4 regions of the Paenibacillus nitricinens genome follow, and region 2 is predicted to be linked to each of the others. Evidence: predicted binding sites of a transcription regulator. Region 2 holds the regulator's gene; each other region holds the start of a gene.
What was found. Region 2 encodes Rex, which represses fermentation and respiration genes when NADH is low (regulators of the CRP and FNR family bind a similar motif). Its sites were predicted from a motif close to TTGTGAAATATTTCACAA; they were not measured.

Region 1: ACN6KS_RS30015 (cytochrome ubiquinol oxidase subunit I) is a predicted target of Rex. The motif match lies at 1,216-1,233, and genes of this name have one in related genera.
Region 3: scfA (six-cysteine ranthipeptide SCIFF) is a predicted target of Rex. The motif match lies at 957-974, and genes of this name have one in related genera.
Region 4: ACN6KS_RS15385 (cytochrome ubiquinol oxidase subunit I) is a predicted target of Rex. The motif match lies at 1,597-1,614, and genes of this name have one in related genera.

Annotation. Positions count from the first base shown of each region.
Region 1 is NZ_CP183948.1:6,746,052-6,748,259, forward strand. It holds gene ACN6KS_RS30015 (cytochrome ubiquinol oxidase subunit I) at 1-1,102, opposite strand, end outside; gene ACN6KS_RS30020 (cold-shock protein) at 1,326-1,556, opposite strand; gene ACN6KS_RS30025 (cold-shock protein) at 1,649-1,849, opposite strand.
Region 2 is NZ_CP183948.1:4,557,193-4,559,400, reverse strand. It holds gene dinG (ATP-dependent DNA helicase DinG) at 1-461, shown strand, start outside; gene ACN6KS_RS20250 (redox-sensing transcriptional repressor Rex) at 593-1,246, shown strand; gene ACN6KS_RS20245 (amidohydrolase) at 1,233-2,208, shown strand, end outside.
Region 3 is NZ_CP183948.1:800,244-802,451, reverse strand. It holds gene scfB (thioether cross-link-forming SCIFF peptide maturase) at 1-659, opposite strand, end outside; gene scfA (six-cysteine ranthipeptide SCIFF) at 782-931, opposite strand; gene ACN6KS_RS03595 (SF0329 family protein) at 1,413-1,982, opposite strand; gene ACN6KS_RS03590 (helix-turn-helix domain-containing protein) at 2,119-2,208, shown strand, end outside.
Region 4 is NZ_CP183948.1:3,491,789-3,493,996, reverse strand. It holds gene ACN6KS_RS15390 (cytochrome d ubiquinol oxidase subunit II) at 1-72, opposite strand, end outside; gene ACN6KS_RS15385 (cytochrome ubiquinol oxidase subunit I) at 69-1,436, opposite strand; gene ACN6KS_RS15380 (GNAT family N-acetyltransferase) at 1,973-2,208, opposite strand, start outside.

The DNA of each region.
Region 1 (2,208 bases), 2.2 Mb from region 2:
TAAACCGCATAAACCAAGTGTTAGGACGGTCCATCTTTTTGCGCCACATTAAATACATTGCGTACATACCCAGTACAATCATTAACGTTCCTGCTAGAACCATGATCCGGAAACTCCAGAATGTCGTACGTACAGGTGGAATATAGTCACCGGGGCCATAGGTTTGCTCATACTCAGCCTGCAGCTCAAGCATACCTTTAACTTCACCGGAAAATTTACTGTATGAAAGGAAGCTCAGCATGTACGGAATTTGAAATTCACCCGTACTTTCTTGCTTCTCAGGATCAATATTTGCCCATACGGTCCAAGGTGCCGGGTCACCACTCTTACCCCACAGTCCTTCGGAAGCCGCCATCTTCATAGGTTGAGTTTCAACCAAATACTGTGCTTGCGCATGACCTGCCACTGCTACACCAATCGAAGAAATGATCCCTACGATCGCTGCAATTTGAAAAGATTTCTTAAAAAAAGATACATCTTGTTTCTTCAATATCTTGTACGCACTAATCCCCGTTACGAGGAAGGCGCCTGTTGCATACGCAGCAAGAACCGTGTGCGGGAATTCAACCAGCAATTGTCCGTTCGTAATCAGCGCGAAGAAATCATTCATTTCTGCACGTCCATTATTAATCGCAAAACCCACAGGATGCTGCATAAAAGAGTTCGCTGCTAGGATCCAGAAAGCAGATAACATCGTTCCGAATGCTACCAGCCAGATGGACAACAGGTGCACTCTCTTGGACACTTTGTCCCAGCCGAATATCCAGATTCCAATAAAAGTAGACTCCAGAAAAAAGGCTGCCAATGCTTCAACTGCAAGCGGAGCCCCGAAGACATCACCCACAAAACGTGAATAATCAGACCAGTTCATCCCGAACTGAAATTCCTGCAAAATCCCTGTAACTACCCCTACTGCAAAGTTGATGAGAAACAGCTTTCCCCAGAACTGCGCCATTCTTTTGTACTCTTCATTGCCTTTTCTAACGTACATGGTCTCCATAATCGCAATCAAGAGCGCTAGTCCGATTGATACCGGTACAAAGAAATAGTGGAATATTGTCGTCGACGCAAATTGAATACGCGACAGCATTACTGTATCCATATTTTTCCCTTCCTTCTCCCCTTTTCGTTAATTATATTGTGTCAAAAATTCAGACGTCGTTTTGTGATATATGTCACACAAAGGAGTGCTTTTAACGGTGAAATTCAAATGATTTGTGACAAAAATCACAATTTGCCTTAAAAAAAGCAAAAAAAATAAGACGGTTTGACCGTCTTGAAGTTGTTCACTGCTCTATAACAAGCTTGACTCATAAAGGCATTGGTTAGGTAATGGAAATACCCTTCTTCAGCGATTTGAGATCGCCATTCGAATTAAGCAATTGTGGTAGCATCTTCGTGCTGCGAACCATTGGAGAGTCACATAGACGGCAAGAAGGCGCATGTTCAAATGCGAAATTATCCCTCATCCATCCGTTGCATCCATCATTGGTACACGCCCAAATCGCGGTATTTTCTTCCGGTATTTCTTCCAAAGGTTTCTTCCGGTAGTTCATTGCCGTTCCTCCCATCCTGTAAGTCAATAGTGACTAACTAGATATAAAAAGACCGTCCCAACTTTCACAAGCTGGGACGGTTTCTTCTATTATTACAGTTTTACAACGTTTTCGGCTTGTGGTCCACGGTTGCCTTGAACAACGTTGAATTCAACGCGTTGGCCTTCGTCCAAAGTTTTGAAGCCGTCGCCAGTGATTGCGCTGAAGTGAACGAATACGTCGCTTCCGCCTTCAACTTCGATAAAACCGAATCCTTTTTCTGCGTTGAACCATTTAACTGTACCTGTTTGCATGTGTGTTACCTCCACAAATTTAAATTAATATGTTCTTTTTATCTTCAAACAAAGAAAAAATTCACACATTGAAAAAGGTTGTATTACCGAATATAACAGCCCTTTTCAATGCGAAAATTAGGGACTAAATGTATGATTGATATCATATTACCACACCTGATTAGCAAAGGCAAGCTGGCATCCGTATATATCCGTTTCTACCCTAATAAGTATTACCTTCCAATGTAAGGGTTGCCAGTCAGCCCAAAATTCATTAAATCAGCTTATAACTGCCATATTTATCAAAAATTTAGAAGAAACAGATCCCCGATAGCGATACAGAGTATCGCTATTTCAGGAAGCTCTACCTTCTCAACTGA
Region 2 (2,208 bases):
CGGTGCTGGGTCAAGGCGTGGAGGGGGGCAGCCGTAGCAAGCTGATCCGCCGTTTTCAGGACAGTGCAGCCTCTGTACTGTTAGGAACAAGCAGTTTTTGGGAGGGTGTTGATATTCCGGGTGAAGCATTAACATGCTTGGCCATCGTGAGGCTCCCGTTTCAACCGCCAAACCATCCCCTAGCGGAAGCGAAGTCTGAGTTATTACAAGCCCAGAAAAAGAATCCGTTCATGAAGTTGTCTGTTCCTCAGGCGGTTATTCGCTTTAAGCAAGGATTTGGAAGGCTGGTGCGGACAGCGCAAGATCGGGGTATTGTTATTGTGTATGACACTAGGGTGATCGAATCTCACTATGGGAAATATTTCCTCTATTCGTTGCCTGGCCCAAAAATGGAGCATATGCTTACGGATCAAATGGTTCCTCGTATAGCGGAGTGGTTGGAAGACGGAGGCGTTTCTTAAAAAGAACGTCATCGATCATATTAATCACTCTACAATGAAGGGCGGTATAAGAATACCGCTCTTCATTGAGACGAGGTACACGAATTAGTATAAGGTTAGTAAAGAATATTACTTACATTAGGAGGTAAATTATGAAATCGGAAAAAATATCAGAAGCCGTTGTTCGCAGACTTCCTGTGTACTTACGTTTCCTAAATGATCTACAGAAACGTGAAATATTAACCGTTTCCTCTCAAGAGCTAGGACAGAAACTTGATTTGAATCCCGCTCAAATTCGCAAAGATTTAGCTTATTTTGGAGATTTCGGCAGAAAAGGTATCGGGTATGACGTAACTTATCTTATTGAGAAAATCCGTCATATTCTGAAGCTGGATCAACAACTGAATGTGGCTTTAGTGGGTGCCGGTAACCTTGGACATGCATTATCTAATTATAATGCTTATTTGAAAGATACTATGAAGATTACCGCTATATTTGATTCCTATGCGCCTAAGGTAGGGCGGAAAATCAACTCACTTACCGTTCAACCGATGGAGGAGCTTGGTCAGACGGTTCGTGAGCAAGGTATTCGAATTGGGATAATTACAGTACCTGATTCAGAAGCGCAGAATGTAGCGGATATTCTCATTGAGTCTGGCATTGAGGCGATTTTAAATTTTGCACCAGTGATTCTAAAAACACCATCGAATATCCGGGTTCATGCTGCTGATTTTACAACAGATTTGCAAAGCCTTGCTTATTATTTGAAGGATGGAAAGGAAGAAAGCAGAAATGAAGAGCAATAAAACGATTATCAAGGGCGGGCGTTTTCTTACTCCGGGAACGGATGAGCCGGTTCTTAGTGGATATATGACTATTGAAGATGATTTGATCACTTACATAGGAAAAGAAGAGCCTTTAATAGAAGACGATGTGCAAGTTGTTGATGGCAGTCGTCTGTTGTTTATGCCAGGTCTGGTAAACACGCATGGCCATGCCGCAATGTCATTGCTTCGTGGTTATGGAGATGACTTAGCGCTTCAGGTGTGGCTTCAGGAGAAGATGTGGCCGATGGAAGAGAAGTTCACCGGAGAAGATGTATACTGGGGAACCTCCTTGTCTGTACTTGAAATGCTGAAAGGTGGCACTACAACCTTCCTGGATATGTATGATCATATGGACCGAGTAGCGGAGGTCGTCGAATTATCAGGTATTCGTTCCGTACTAATGAGAGGCGTAATCGGTCTATGTCCAGAAGAAGTACAAAATCAGAAGCTTGCGGAAGCGGTTTCTTTTGCGCGTAACTGGCATGGTAAGGCTGAAGGTAGAATTACGACAATGATCTCGCCACATGCCCCATATACATGCCCACCAGACTTCTTTGTTAAGTTTGTGCAGGCGGCTCATGATTTGAATTTACCGATGCATACCCATATGTCCGAAACGAAACGCGAAGTGGAGCAGAATGTGGTGGATTACGGACTGCGGCCAGTAGCGCATTTAGAGAAGCTTGGAATGTTCACACGTCCGTCTATAATCGCTCATGGTGTTCATTTGAATGATGAAGAGATCGAGATACTGGCTCGTCATGATGTAGGTGTATCCCATAACCCTGGAAGCAATCTTAAGCTGGCTAGTGGAGTTGCTCGAGTTACGGATCTTCTAAAGGCCGGAGTGAAGGTGTCACTGGGTACAGATGGAGCGGCAAGTAATAATAATTTGGATATGTTTGAAGAAATGCGTCTTGCAGCACTCATCCATAAAGGTG
Region 3 (2,208 bases), 3.0 Mb from region 2:
TTTCTACCATCCAGGCTTAATACGACATTGTACATTTCCTGATTTAAAAACTCGGTGACTTCATCATTTAGCAGCATCCCATTCGTCGTGAAGGTGAAGCGGAACTTCTTTTTGAATTCTTGTTCTTTGCTTCTTGCATAAGCTACGATCTGTTTAACTACTTTCCAGGCCAAAAGCGGTTCCCCACCGAAAAAGTCGATGTCCAGGTTGCGATGATGACCCGAATTTTCAAGCAGGTAATCGATAGCTTTTTGTCCAACCTCATAGCTCATGATTGCTCTATCTCCGTTGTATTTCCCTTGGCTGGCGAAGCAATAGTCGCAGGATAGATTACAGGTATGTGCTACATTGAGGCAGAGCGCTTTGACATAAGTTTTTCGTTTTTTTAAATCGAGCGAGAGGTTCTCGAACTCATCTTTTGTAAAGAGCTGACCATCATTTATAAGCTCCTCGATATCCGCGATGGTTTCTCGAATATCGCTCTCGGAAATGCTGGAACCCTGTTTATATCTTTCCAACATCGTTGTCACAATTTTTTCGACAGAAGTTTCCTCATAAAGCGCTATAATTTCATATGCTAGGTCATCCACAACATGTACCGATCCACTGTAAGTGTCGAGAACGATATTGTATCCGTTTAGTTTATATTGATGAATCATACTTGCTAATCAGGCTCCTTTTGCACATAAGTAGAAACGGCTTTACCATCCTGTAGAGGTAGCGTCCATTTCTTAAAAATAGCCGCCCATCAGCAGAGCAATGGGCGGTAAAATTCCGAATCCTATCTGTTCATTGCATTTTCACACTTCTGGTTTGCAACGCCGCAGGAAGTTTTACAAGCGGACTGGCAAGATGTCTGGCATGCGCCGCATCCGCCGTGCTTTGCGGTATCCATCAGTTTGCGGGTGCTCAGTGTTACGATTCTTTTCACGATAAATAACTCCTTCTGTAATTTCTTGTGATCACTTTCACTTAATTTCCATGGAACATCGTAGCAACCTCACGTAAGTACGTCTATGATTCCCGTCACCTAGCAGAGCAGAGAGGGCTTAAACATAAGCATCAACGTTAATTTTCGTGCAGTCTTTCATGCTTGATCGTAGGATGCCGTAGAGGGAACCAGAGTCAGAGCAATGCTAAAAAAGTGACCAAAGAAAAAAAAAGAGACGGCAATAATGCCATCTCTTGAATAACGATTTTTCCTCATACTTGTCCGTAAAGTCCAATAAATATAAGGATCTCATAACACTGTATCCTTCCTTACCAGTAGAGCGACACTCTCCGATTCCATATGCACCATATGCGAACATCCCTCTCATTATCATGGCTATTGTTATGGTGGGGAGAAGTCGCGTAGAATTAGGGATTTTTGTAGGGAGTGTTTTTTGAATATTCAATGAAGTTATTTATTTTTATAATGTACTACGCCGTAGTTCATAAAAATACTGCACAATTGGATGCTTTAACTTCATCTTCTCGCTCATGTTCAACATTCGCTTTTTTCCAACTCGTCTGTCCACTAAGGCTAAAATATTCAATAAGATATCGTCGCTCTCTAAGCTCTCCTCTATGGAAATAGATAAATACTTAGTAGCTGTAACAATAAAATTTGATTTACTTAATGACGTCTGTGCTGACAAAAGCTCCTTTGCAACTTCTGATATTTTTCTGCTTCTTGCAATTACGATTAGCCGATCCTCCGGGATGATCCCCTTACTATCTTTTCTAACCGCTTCAATGTCTTCATGGTTGATAGGAATTTGGAGCTCTGAATCATTCTTAATCTCCTGCTCCGTCTGATACCATTTAATTGAGCTAGTTCTATCATTCATATTGAATACGTTCTTTTTATCTACCGAAATATAACAACTCCCTGATTTATCAGGTAAATAACGGTAACTGCTTGCACGATATTCAACCCTGCCGTATAACGCAGGACAGAGAAAACTCTCCAGTTGTTGCTTCAATTTGCTCCAGGACATGGATCCTCCTATGTTTTATGTTATAAATACCTGCTCAGGCAGTCGTTCTATTATACAATACATAATATACAATCCCACTAAAACCTGAATAATATCTTGATATAAAAACAGAGGAACGACTTAAAATATTTGGTTTTTGTCCCCGCGGGAAGGGAAGTATATAGGTATTGTCAAGCGTTATCACGATAAGCACGAGGGAATGAATCACGCGGTCGAGATGTACGTT
Region 4 (2,208 bases), 1.1 Mb from region 2:
AGAAGCTATAATTAAATAGCCGTACAAGAACAGCCAGAGCACCGAGATGCCAATCAATTCGTAACTCATCATGCAGTGCCCCCCTTTTCTGTAGTAGATTGATCAGGATGATCCTTCATATATTTCTCCAGCTCAACTTCTGCCGGATTATTGTTGAACAAGCGTCTTAGCACGATTACACACATACTGCCGAGTACGATGTACAGGAGCAATAAGCCGAAGAAAATAATTCTTACATTCGGAGAAGTCGTGGCTGCTTCCTCTACACGCATATATCCACGGATAATCCAAGGCTGGCGCCCAACTTCTGCATAAAACCAGCCCAGCTCAACAGCCAGAAAAGCGAGCGGCGCGATCAGTGCGAGGATACTTAGCATCCACTTGTTAAGCGCATTACGTTTTTTCCAGAACACAAACAGGAAATACAGGACCGCTATCGCGAGTAAGGCAAATCCAATTCCGGCCATTAAATCAAACAGGTAATGAACGAGAAGCGGCGGCCATTCATCTTTGGGGAATTCCTCCAGTCCCGTTACCTCTGCGTTAAAGTCTCCAAAGGCCAGGAAGCTGAGCACCTTCGGCAGATGAAGAGCCCCTAGAACTTCATGCTCTGCATTCAGCCATCCCATTAGAACCAAATCCACACCGCTACCCGTCTCAAAATGCCATTCAGCCGCTGCAAGCTTCTCCGGCTGATGTTCGGCCAAAAACTTGGCGGACACATCTCCAGCTAATGTGTTTAGCAAGCTGAACAGCAAAACAACCGCCATCATGAGATTTAAGGATTTTTTGTGGTATGCGGATACCCCTTTTCTCAGCATTGCAAAGGCTGCAATTCCGGCTAATAGGGCAGCTCCTGTTAAATAGGCCGAGCTTAATACATGGAACACCTTGGAGAACGTCGCTGTATTCAGCATCGCTTGCACTGGGTCAATCGCTGTGAATTGGCCTGCTTCCATGACAAAGCCTCCAGGCTGGTTCATGAATCCGTTCACCGTCGTAATAAAAACGGCAGACATCCCTGCACCGGCGACAATCGGAATCGTCAGCAGCCAATGGATATACGGATTTTTGAACCGATCCCACGTATACAAATAAATGCCTAGGAAGATGGCTTCAAAAAAGAAAGCGAACACTTCCATGAATAACGGAAGTGCAATAACATTCCCCGCCAGTTTCATAAAATTCGGCCATACCAGGGCCAGTTGTAGTGAAATCGCTGTACCGGTCACGACACCAACCGCTACAGAAATGACAAATCCTCGAGACCATCTTTTTGCCATAAGGGTATAATGGGGGTCCTTCTTTCGGATTCCTATGAACTCTGCTATAGCGATCATTAGCGGTATACCGACGCCAATCGTCGCAAAAATAACGTGGAACCCAAGAGTCAAGCCTGTAACCAGCCTGCTCCATAGCACCGTATCAATTTCCATTCTTTACTGCTCCCTTCAAACTCTGTTCATTTTTCGTCATTTGATGCTTATGATTAGGCCAGCTAACTGTAGGCTGCATTCAATATCAGATTAAACAAGGCTCAGAGACATCGTTGCCTGTTCGTTTTAGTATGACGTTCCTCGTTGTTTGCTATGTAAAAAGAGAAAAATTTCACAAAGCAAGAGATGGCGAGACCTATTTACCTGATACTGAAGCAATCCGATTAATATAGTGGCCTAATGATTAAAATTATCATATCTTAAATTTTTAGTAATTCAATCACTGAGACCTCTTCATCTCTAAACGTTCAAGAAAGGGACAAATCTTTTTAACAACTCGGTGAATAACACAAAAAGCATCCGAAGGAGCTATTGATTCATTAGCTTATATGTGATGCTACAAGTATTCTCGTATTTCGATGTTAGAGAAACACGATATTTTCTCATTCCAATCCTTTATATATACCCTTTTTTGGCAACAAAAAAACACTGACTCAACTCATCAGTGTTTTTGAATTAAGCGAATATCATCTTCGTTATGACAAATCTTTTTTCATCTCATATTGCTCTATAAATACGTCAAGACCAACTTCTTTAAGGAAACGTATAGAATTTATATCTCTTTTGTCTACATTATTGACGGTGATGAGTGCATGTCTCTCTCCAATCCAATGAAATAAGGAACGTCCCAATCCCTGATTTCTTTTTTCTCGCAAAACGCCGAACTGTAGAACAGCTCCATTGGCTGATTTTATTATCGCGTATCCACAAA